DNA from 3 places in the Cellulosimicrobium sp. G4 BAM 1002 genome. Region 2 is predicted to be linked to each of the others. Evidence: predicted binding sites of a transcription regulator. Region 2 holds the regulator's gene; each other region holds the start of a gene.
What was found. The regulator HrcA, encoded in region 2, represses chaperone genes, less so after heat shock. The targets are predictions, from matches to a motif close to TTNGCACTCGNNNNNNNCGAGTGCNAA.

Region 1: ACMXGY_RS08080 (Hsp20/alpha crystallin family protein) is a predicted target of HrcA. The motif match lies at 1,887-1,913, and genes of this name have one in related genera.
Region 3: ACMXGY_RS16400 (FmdB family zinc ribbon protein) is a predicted target of HrcA. The motif match lies at 1,714-1,740, and genes of this name have one in related genera.

Annotation. Positions count from the first base shown of each region.
Region 1 covers NZ_CP182109.1:1,788,367-1,791,631, reverse strand. The annotation lists gene ACMXGY_RS08090 (VWA domain-containing protein) at 1-353, shown strand, start outside; gene ACMXGY_RS08085 (FHA domain-containing protein) at 350-1,267, shown strand; gene ACMXGY_RS08080 (Hsp20/alpha crystallin family protein) at 1,274-1,792, opposite strand; gene ACMXGY_RS08075 (biotin transporter BioY) at 2,136-2,864, shown strand; gene ACMXGY_RS08070 (class I adenylate-forming enzyme family protein) at 2,884-3,265, shown strand, end outside.
Region 2 covers NZ_CP182109.1:2,918,787-2,922,051, reverse strand. The annotation lists gene ACMXGY_RS13270 (DUF3097 domain-containing protein) at 1-654, opposite strand, end outside; gene hrcA (heat-inducible transcriptional repressor HrcA) at 835-1,851, shown strand; gene dnaJ (molecular chaperone DnaJ) at 1,973-3,097, shown strand; gene ACMXGY_RS13255 (16S rRNA (uracil(1498)-N(3))-methyltransferase) at 3,111-3,265, shown strand, end outside.
Region 3 covers NZ_CP182109.1:3,680,601-3,683,865, reverse strand. The annotation lists gene mscL (large conductance mechanosensitive channel protein MscL) at 1-256, opposite strand, end outside; gene ACMXGY_RS16405 (SAF domain-containing protein) at 394-1,164, opposite strand; gene ACMXGY_RS16400 (FmdB family zinc ribbon protein) at 1,315-1,623, opposite strand; gene ACMXGY_RS16395 (penicillin acylase family protein) at 1,935-3,265, shown strand, end outside.

The DNA.
Region 1 (3,265 bases), 1.1 Mb from region 2:
AGGTCGTCTCGTCCGGGCTCGTCAAGGCCAAGTGGTCCGACGACGAGTCGCTCACGACGCGCATCAACCCCGAGGTCGCGCACTACACGGGCCAGACCGAGCTCGCGGCTGCGATCCAGGAGGGCCTCGCCGCCAAGGCCTCGGGTGACGAGGCGACGGCGACCGTCAAGCTCGGTCGCGCGGTCCAGCTCGCGCAGCAGACCGGCAACGACGAGGCGACGTCCCGGCTGCGCAAGGTCGTCGAGATCGACGACGAGGAGCACGGGACCGTGCGGCTCAAGCGCAACGCGTCGACCCTCGACGAGATGGCGCTCGACACCGCGTCGACGAAGACCACGCGGGTCCGTCGGTGAGCGCCGTCGTCTGCCCCAACGGGCACCCCTCGCAGTCCACGGACTACTGCGACGTGTGCGGCGAGCCGATGGGGGCCGCCTCACCGGCGGCCGCGTCGCCGGCGAGCGGCTCGACCCCGTCCCCGGGCGCGGCGGCCGCACAGGCCGCCCCCACGACGTGCCCGAACTGCGACTTCCCGGCGCCGGGCGGCGCTCTGTTCTGCGAGAACTGCGGGTACGACTTCACGACGGGCGCGCTGCCCGAGCCGGTCGAGCCGCCGTCCGCGCTCTCGCTCGACCCGCCCTCGCGCCCTGCCCCGGCACCCGCGGGTGCCCCGGCCTCGGACCCGGCGCCCGGCTCGGCGGCCATCCCGCCGCCCGCGCCCGCGACGTCGGCTCCCTCTGCCGCCACCCCACCGCCGCTTCCCGCGTCGGCGACCGCCTCCGCAGAGAGCGATCCCGGCGCGACGACCGGACCGGACGCGGCCGCGCCGTCGGGCACCGGGCTCCCGACGCCGCCCGTCCCGGGGCCGGACCAGTGGGTCGTGGAGATCTGGATCGACCCCGACTGGTACACCGCGCAGCAGCCGGAGGACCCGATGCCCTCGGCGGGCCTGCCCGGCCTGGTGGTCCTGCGTGAGCGCAGCGTGCTCGTGGGGCGTCCGTCGGTGTCGCGAGGCATCCACCCGCAGGTCGACTGCGGCGCCGACACCGGCGTGTCGCGCCGGCACTGCCAGCTCAGCACCGACGGTCAGCGCTGGTGGGTCGAGGATCTGCAGTCGTCGAACGGGACGTACGTGAGCCCGGCCGGCGAAGCCGTTCCCACGGACCCGATCCCCGCCGGCCAGCGGCGTGAGCTGGCTGACGGGGACCGGATCTACCTCGGGGCGTGGACACGCCTCGTCATCCGCAAGGCCCTGCCCGGCGAGGTCTGAGCGGGCTCAGCCCTCGACCGTGCGGCGCTCGGCGTCGGACGGGCTCCGCTCCTCGTCGTGGGCTGGCTCCGCCGTGATCTGGGTCGCGGCGCCGCCCGCGCGGTGCGCGACCTCGATCCGGCGGGGCCGGGCCTCCTCGGCCACCGGGACGGTCAGGGACAGGACCCCGTCCTCGTAGGACGCCGAGATGCTGTCGAGCGCCAGGCCGCGGCCCACCGTGAGCTGCCGCGCGTACGTGCCGGACGGACGCTCACGCGCGAGCCACTGGACGTCGGGGTCGGTCCGCGCGCTGCGCTCGGCGCGGATGGTCAGCGTGCGGTCCTCGACGGAGACGTCGATCGTGCCCGGGTCCACGCCGGGAAGGTCCATCGTGAGGACGTAGTGGTCCCCCGCGCGGAACAGATCGATCGGCATCCAGCTCGACGCCGCCGACGCGGCACTCGCCCGCGCGCCGGACGCGAGCTGCCCGACCAGACGGTCCATCGCGTCGAAGGTGCTCGTGAACGGGTCGATCATCGCAGCCACACCTCTCACCTCCTCGTCGGTCGGCCCCGGACCGTCCGGGGCCGGTCGGTGCTCCCGCGAAGCAGGCGCCTCGCGGGGCGGCTACACCACTGTTTTAGCACTCTCCACCGTCGAGTGCCAAGGCCAGTCGTCCGACGTGCCGACGCCCCCGTTGTGGGGTTCCACCCACGAATCGGCGCTACGCGCAGCCCCGGCTGGAGGAACCCTCCAACGGCTTGTGCGAACCGTGCACGGAGGGGCGCGCCCGTGGTCCTCGCCATGGTCGGCGGCTGCCTCACACCGCCGGGAGAGTGGAGGTACCTCCGCGTACGCCGGAGGCACCTGCCCGAGCACTGGAGCCGCCATGTCCGACGCCGCACCCTCGCCCGCCCACACGGTGCCCGCCTCCCCCGCCCACCCCGTGCCCGCCTCCCCCGCCCACCCCGTGCCCGCCTCCCCCGCCCACCCCGTGCCCGCTGCCCTCGACGGCGCCGCGGCCCCCCGGGCCCGGTTCGCGCTCGACGCCGCGGACGCCGCACGGATCGCGACGTTCGCCGCGCTCGTCGCCGCGCTGGGGATGCCCGGGTCGATCGCGTTGTTCGGCAACGCGGTCCCGATCACGCTCCAGACGCTCGGGGTCATGCTCGCCGGGGCGATCCTCGGCGCGTGGCGCGGCACGCTCGCCGTCGCGACGTTCCTCGCCCTGGCGGCGGCCGGGCTGCCGGTCCTCGCGGGCGGCCGGGGCGGGCTCGGCGCGTTCGTCGGCCCGTCGGCCGGCTACCTGTTCGGGTTCCTCGCGGGCGCGGCCGTCGTCGGGTGGCTCGTCGACCGGCTGCGCCGGGTGACGTTCCTCGGGGTGCTCGTCGCGTGCCTCCTGGGCGGCGTCGCGGTCGTGTACGCGTTCGGCGTCCCGGTGCAGTCCCTCGTCACGGGCGTGCCGCTCGTGACGACGGCCCAGCTCTCCCTGGCGTTCCTGCCGGGGGACGCCCTCAAGGCCGTCGCGGCGGCGGCGATCACCGTCGGCGTGGTCCGCGCGTATCCGGCCGCGCGCACGTCGGGTCGTTCCGCGGCCGACCAGCGCGCCCGCTCCTGACTCCTGGGAGAGTGTCCGCGTGCCCGTCGCCCACCTGGTCCTCACGCATGCCGCCGACCCGGCGGTGCGCGACCGCCACGCTCTGCGCACACCCGAGCGGTCGCGCACGTACGCGGCGCTCGCGGCCGACGTGCGCGCCGGAGCGACGCACCTGGCGGCGACGGGCACGCGGCCCGGCGACCTGGTGGCCGTGTCGCTGCCGGACCCGCTGGACCTGATCACGGCGGTGCTCGCCGCGGACCACCTCGGCGCGACCCCGCTCGTGTGCGACCCCGCGTGGCCCCGCGCGCACCGCGCCGAGGTGCTGCGCACGCTCGCTCCCCGCACGTTCGTCGAGGTGCCGCTGCCGCGCGGGACCGGGGGGTCAGCTCCGGTCCGGACGACGGACAGCACGCCCGCCG
Region 2 (3,265 bases):
CGCCGGCTTCACGGCCTGCCACACGTCGACGTACGGGTGGCCGAGCACCATGACCGTGCCGGCGGGCACGCTCCGCAGGGCCTCGTCGGCGATCCGCCGCTCCTTGCTGCCGGCGACGAGGTGGTCCACGAGCACGCCGACCCGGCGCTGCGGCGTCGGGCCGAAGTCCGCGAGCGCCGCGGCGAGGTCGTCCACGCCGTGGAGGGGCTCGACGACGACGCCCTCGACACGCAGGTCGTCGCCCCAGACCTTCTCCACCAGCTCGGCGTCGTGCTTGCCCTCGACCCAGATGCGGCTGCCGCGCGCGACGCGTGCCCGCTGCCCGACGACGGCGCGCGAGCCGGACGCGGTGCGCGACGGGGGAGCGGGGGGGCGGGAGGTGACGGGGGCGGTGAGCTCGACCGGGGCGCCGTCGACCCAGAAGCCGGGGCCGAGGGGGAACGTGCGTGTGCGGCCCGCGCGGTCCTCGAGCACGACGACGTGCATGCCGCCGGACTTCTCGACCCGCACGACGGCGCCGACCCACCCGGTCTGCACGTCCTCCACGACGAGCCCGCGCTCGGCGGGCTGCGGACGGGAGACCGGTCGCTGCCGGTGGTGGGCGGGGGCGGGCGTGCCGCCGAGGACGTCGGAGCCGTAGCGGTCGAAGGACACCCCGACACCCTAGGTTCGTCGCGCGGCGCGGACCGGCGCGCGACACGCGGGTACGCGTTCGCGACGAGCGGAGGGCCGAGGACGAGTCGTCGCGGACGCGTAGGATTGGCACTCGAAGGTCGAGAGTGCCGAGACCAGCCCGCCTGCCCGGCGGTGCGGAGCGGTGCACGGGAGGTGGACGTGAGCGAGGAGCGCCGTCTGGAGGTGCTGCGGGCCATCGTCGAGGACTACGTCCTCACGCGGGAGCCCGTGGGTTCGCGCATCCTCACCGAGCGCCACGAGCTCGGGGTCTCGCCCGCGACGATCCGCAACGACATGGCGGCGCTCGAGGACGCGGGGTACATCGCCCAGCCGCACACGTCCGCCGGCCGCGTGCCGACGGACAAGGGCTACCGGCTGTTCGTCGACCGGCTGTCGGGCGTCAAGCCGCTGTCGGCGCCGGAGAAGCGCGCGATCGAGACGTTCCTGTCCGAGGGCGTGGACCTCGACGACGTCATCGCCCGCGCCGGCCGCCTCCTCGCCCAGATCACCGGCCAGGTCGCGGTCGTGCAGTACCCGTCGCTGCGGCGCTCGGGCCTGCGTCACCTCGAGCTCGTGCCCGTGGGCGACGCGCGCCTGCTCGTCGTGATCATCACCGACACCGGGCGGGTCGAGCAGCGCACCTTGGAGGTCGCCGCGGTGCCCGACGAGGGCACGCTCGCCGAGGTGCGCGCGCGCCTCAACGCGGCGGCGGCGGGCAAGCGGCTCGCCGACCTGACGTCGGGGTTCGCGGCGGTGCGCGACGGCTTCCACCCCGACGACGCCCCGCTCGTCGAGGCCGTCGGCGACCTCGTCGCGCAGACGCTCGCGGAGGAGAGCGAGGAGCGGATCGTCCTCGCCGGGACGGCCAACCTCGCGCGCGCGGGCATGCGGTTCGAGCACGCCCTGCGCCCCGTCCTCGAGGCGCTCGAGGAGCAGGTCGTCCTCCTGGGCCTCCTCACGGAGATGGCGGCGGAGTCCGGCGTCAGCGTGCGGATCGGCCACGAGACCCAGCTCGAGGGCCTCTCGGAGACCTCCGTCGTGACGACCGGATACGGTAGCGACGGGGACACGGTCGCGCTGGTCGGCTCGATCGGCCCCACGCGCATGGACTATCCGGGCACGATCGCGGCCGTACGGGCGGTCGCGCGCTACATGTCGCGGGTGCTCGGCACGTGAGCCGCCCCGGCTGCGGACCGGTGCGGCCCGCCGCCCGCGACCCTGCTCCCGAGCTTCGCCCGAGCATCCCCGACCCCGGCCGGCCCGCCGGCCCACGACCGGCACCAGCAGAGAGTGACGTGTGAGCGACTACTACGAGATCCTCGGCCTGACGCGTGACGCCAGCCAGGACCAGATCAAGAAGGCGTACCGCAAGCTCGCGCGCGAGCTGCACCCGGACGTCGCGGGCGAGGAGGCGGGCGACCGCTTCAAGGACGTCGCGCGCGCCTACGAGGTGCTGTCGAACCCGGAGAAGCGCCAGCAGTACGACCTCGGCTTCGACCCGAGCGCGCCCGGAGGCGGGGCCGGCGGCCCGATGGGCGGCGGGTTCGGCTTCCAGGACATCTTCGAGACGTTCTTCGGCGGTGGCCAGGCGCAGCAGGGTCCGATCCCGCGCGCCCGCCGTGGCCAGGACGCGCTCGTGCGCCTCGACATCGACCTCGCGGAGGCGACGTTCGGCGCCCAGCGCGAGCTCCAGGTCGACACGGCCGTGGTGTGCGGGACGTGCGGCGGCACGTGCTGTCGCCCCGGCACGTCGCCGCGCACGTGCGACGTGTGCCACGGCCGCGGCACGGTCCAGCGCGTGGCGCGCTCGTTCCTCGGCCAGGTCATGACGAGCGCCCCGTGCGCCGCGTGCCAGGGGTTCGGCACCGTCATCCCCGAGCCGTGCGCGGAGTGCTCCGGCGAGGGCCGGGTGCGCAGCCGGCGCTCGATCACCGTCAACGTCCCGGCCGGCGTCGACACGGGCACGCGCATCAAGCTCACGTCGCAGGGCGAGGTCGGGCCTGCAGGTGGCCCGGCGGGCGACCTGTACGTCGAGATCCGCGAGCGCAACCACGACACGTTCGTCCGCCGCGGCGACGACCTGCACTGCACCCTCCAGGTGCCGATGACGGCTGCCGCGCTCGGCACCGTGCTCGAGCTCGAGACGCTCGACGGCGCCCAGGAGATCGACCTGCGTCCGGGCACGCAGCCGGGGCAGATCGTCACGCTGAAGAACCTCGGTGTCGGGCACCTGCACGGCAACGGCCGCGGCGACCTCAACGTGCACATCGAGGTCCTGGTGCCGAGAGAGCTGGACGAGGAGCAGGAGCAGCTCCTGCGCTCGCTCGCGGCGCTGCGCGGCGAGGAGCGGCCGGAGCCGCGCCTGTCCGCCGCGCACCCGGGCGTGTTCTCCCGCCTGCGCGACAAGCTCTCCGGGCGCTGAGCGGGGCCCGGGCGTGAGCGCACCCGTCTTTCTCGCCGAGAGCGGCGTGGACACGGTCGTCCCCGGCGACCGCTACGTGCTCGACGGCGCCGAGGGCCGCCACGCGGGCGTCGTGCAGCGCAAGGCACGCGGTGAGCGCGTCGACGTGGTCGACGGCGACGGGCTGCG
Region 3 (3,265 bases), 760 kb from region 2:
CGATCGCGACGCACAGGAACTTGAAGAGTGCGTCGAGGATGAGACCGAGACTGAAGTCTGCATCGTTGATGGTGAAGTTGCCGACGTCGGTGAGGTCGGGCTTGCCGAAGATCGCTGCGACGAGCGGGTTGATCAAGCCGTCGACGACGGCGGTGACGACGGCCGAGAACGCGGCGCCGATGACGACGCCGACCGCCAGGTCGATCGCGTTGCCTCGGAGCACGAACTCCTTGAACCCGTTGAGCACGCTCTGCATGGATGGATCCCTTTCACGTCGGTGGTCCCGCGTGGCTGCGGTGCCACGACTGTGCAGGGGCGATCCTTCCAACGTCGGCGTGGTGGGGCAACGGGGTCGCCCGGCGAGTCGGAGACGGGTGACCGGCACGGGCTGCGTCACGGGACGAGCACGGCGGTCACCGTGGCCCAGCCCGTGACCGAGGCGAGCCGGACGGCCTCCTCGGGACGGACGGCGACGAGCGTGACCGTGTCGGTCCCGGACCCGCCGGACCCGAGCAGCCCGCCGTCGTCCGTGGGCTCGGGGCTCGGCACGACGACGGCGCCGCGCGCCAGGTAGGGGTCGTGCGCGGGACTCGTCCCCGGGTCGGGTGTCGGGCCCGCTGCCGGGTCGACCGCGCCGGCCGCACCGACCGGGCCGGCGCCGCTCGTGACGCCGTCCGAGGCGACGAGCAGGTCCACGCGGTCTCCTGCACCCAGAAGTGCAGCGACGCCCGGATCGAGGCGGACGGGTGCGACGACCGTCCCGTCGGGCGCGGCGGCCGCGAGGTCTCCCGCGGCGACGAGCGAGCCCTGGACGAGGGTGCCGGGCGCGAGGGCCACCGAGGCGCGGCGCCCGGCGACGTCGTCGGGCCGCGCGGACGCGCCCTCCGGCGCGAGCGACACCGGTACCTGGTCCACCCGAAGGTCCTGAGCCGTGAGGGTCGCGCCCGCGGCGACCGCGCGTGCGACGACCACGACCGGCGTCGTCGGAGGCGGAGCAGGCCGCGCCGCCGACACGATCAGCGACGCGGCGACACCGCAGCACAGCGCAGCCACGACGAGACGCCCGCGCCACCACAGCGCACGCGCACGACGGGCGAACGCGGACCTCGTCGGACGAGGGACGGCGTCGGACGACGCACGGGCGCGGGACGACCAGGGAGCCATGGTCGCCGACCGTAGCGGCGAGCAGGTGCGCCGCAGCCGGTCGCAGCCACCGCCTGTGGACGGCGCGTGCGGCAGATGACGTCAGCAGCCGCGGTCGGTGGCCTGTGGACCGGCCTGGACGGCGGCGTCACGCCGAAGGCGACCCGCCGGTCAGGAGGAGGCGGCGGAGGTGCTCGTCGAGGAGCTCGAGGAGCTCGAACCCGACGAGCCGCTCGACGAGCTGGTCGACGAGCCGGACGCGGCAGCCGGCTTGGCGGCGGGCGTGCTGGACGACGTGCCGCCCGAACGGGAGTCGGTGCGGTAGAACCCGGAGCCCTTGAACGTCACACCGACCGACGAGAACACCTTGCGCAGTCGCCCGGAGCACTCGGGGCAGACGGTCAGGGCGTCGTCGCTGAACGACTGGTGGATGTCGAAGGCGTGACCGCAGGCGGTGCACGTGTACGCGTAGGTGGGCACGGGTTCTCCTCGTTCACGAGACGGCCGCTGAGCGGCCTGCGGCGGGTCGGGCTCGGGTCGGGCTCGGCGGTCCGACCGACTCAACACCGCCTGGCACTCGAAACTTCCGAGTGCCAATCATACGCGGGCCGGTGCGCGACACGGGCCGGGGTAGTCTCGCATCCGTGTCTGTGCACGAACCCGCCGAGGCCCCTGCCGGTGATGCCCCTCCCGGCGCTGCTCCCGCGAGCCCTGCCGACACCGGAGCTCCGCCGCCCCGGCGCCGCCGGTCGACGCGCCGCCGCGTCCTGATCGCGGTCGCCGTGCTGGTCGTGCTGGCGCTCGTCGCCGGGGCGGCCTTCGTCGTCGTCACGGTCCGCCGGCCGCTGCCGCAGGCGTCGGGTGAGATCGAGCTCACGGGCCTGCAGGGCGAGGTCACGGTGCTCCGCGACGCGCAGGGCGTCCCGCAAATCTACGCGGGCACGCCCGAGGACCTCTTCCGGGCCCAGGGCTACGTCCAGGCGCAGGACCGCTTCTTCGAGATGGACTACCGCCGGCACGTCACCTCCGGCCGGATGGCCGAGCTGGTCGGCGACAACCCGGACGCGATCGCGGCCGACACGGTCACGCGCACGTTCGGCTGGCGCGAGGTGGCCGAGCGGGAGTGGGAGATCGTCTCCCCCGAGACGAAGGCCTACCTCCAGGCGTACGCGGAGGGCGTCAACGCCTACCTCGAGAACCGCAGCCCGAGCGAGATCGCGCTCGAGTACACCGTGCTCGGACTGCAGGTCGACGTCGCGGACCCCGAGCCGTGGGACCCGATCGACTCGCTCGCCTGGCTCAAGGCGATGGCGTGGGACCTGCGCGGCAACTACGACGACGAGCTGGACCGTGCGCTCGCCTACGGCACCATGCAGGACACGGCCCGGGTCGCGGAGCTGTTCCCGGCCTACCCGAGCGACGTCAACGCGCCGATCCTGCAGCCCGGCGAGCTCGAGAACCCCCAGCAGGTCGCGCTCGAGCTCGGCCCCCAGGCGCAGGAGGACTACGGGTCCGACCACCTGCAGGCGGCCCTCGAGTCCGCCGACCGTGCGCTCGACGCCGTGCCCGTGCTGATCGGTCGGGGCGAGGGCACGGGGTCGAACTCCTGGGTCGTCTCGGGCGAGCACACGGCGAGCGGCCTGCCGATCCTCGCGAACGACCCGCACCTCGCGCTCGGCGCTCCGGGGATCTGGGCGCAGGTCGGCCTGCACTGCAACGACGTCGGGCCACAGTGCGGGTTCGACGTCGCGGGCTTCTCGTTCGCCGGGTTCCCGGGCGTCGTGATCGGTCACAACGCCGACCTCGCGTGGGGCCTCACGAACATGGGCGCGGACGTCACCGACTTCTTCGTCGAGCGCGTGCGCGACGACACCTACCTGCGCGGCGACGAGTGGGTGCCGCTCGAGACCCGCACGGAGACGCTGCGCGTCGCGGGCGGCGACGACGTCGACCTCGAGATCCGCTCGACCGTGCACGGCCCGATCGTCTCGGCCGCGATCCCGCAGCTCGAGGCGGCCGTCGGCACGCCCGCACTCGACACACGCCTCGGCGAGTACGCCGTCGCGCTCCAGTGGACCGCGCTCGAGCCGGGCCGGACGGCGGACGCCGTCTTCGCGTTCAA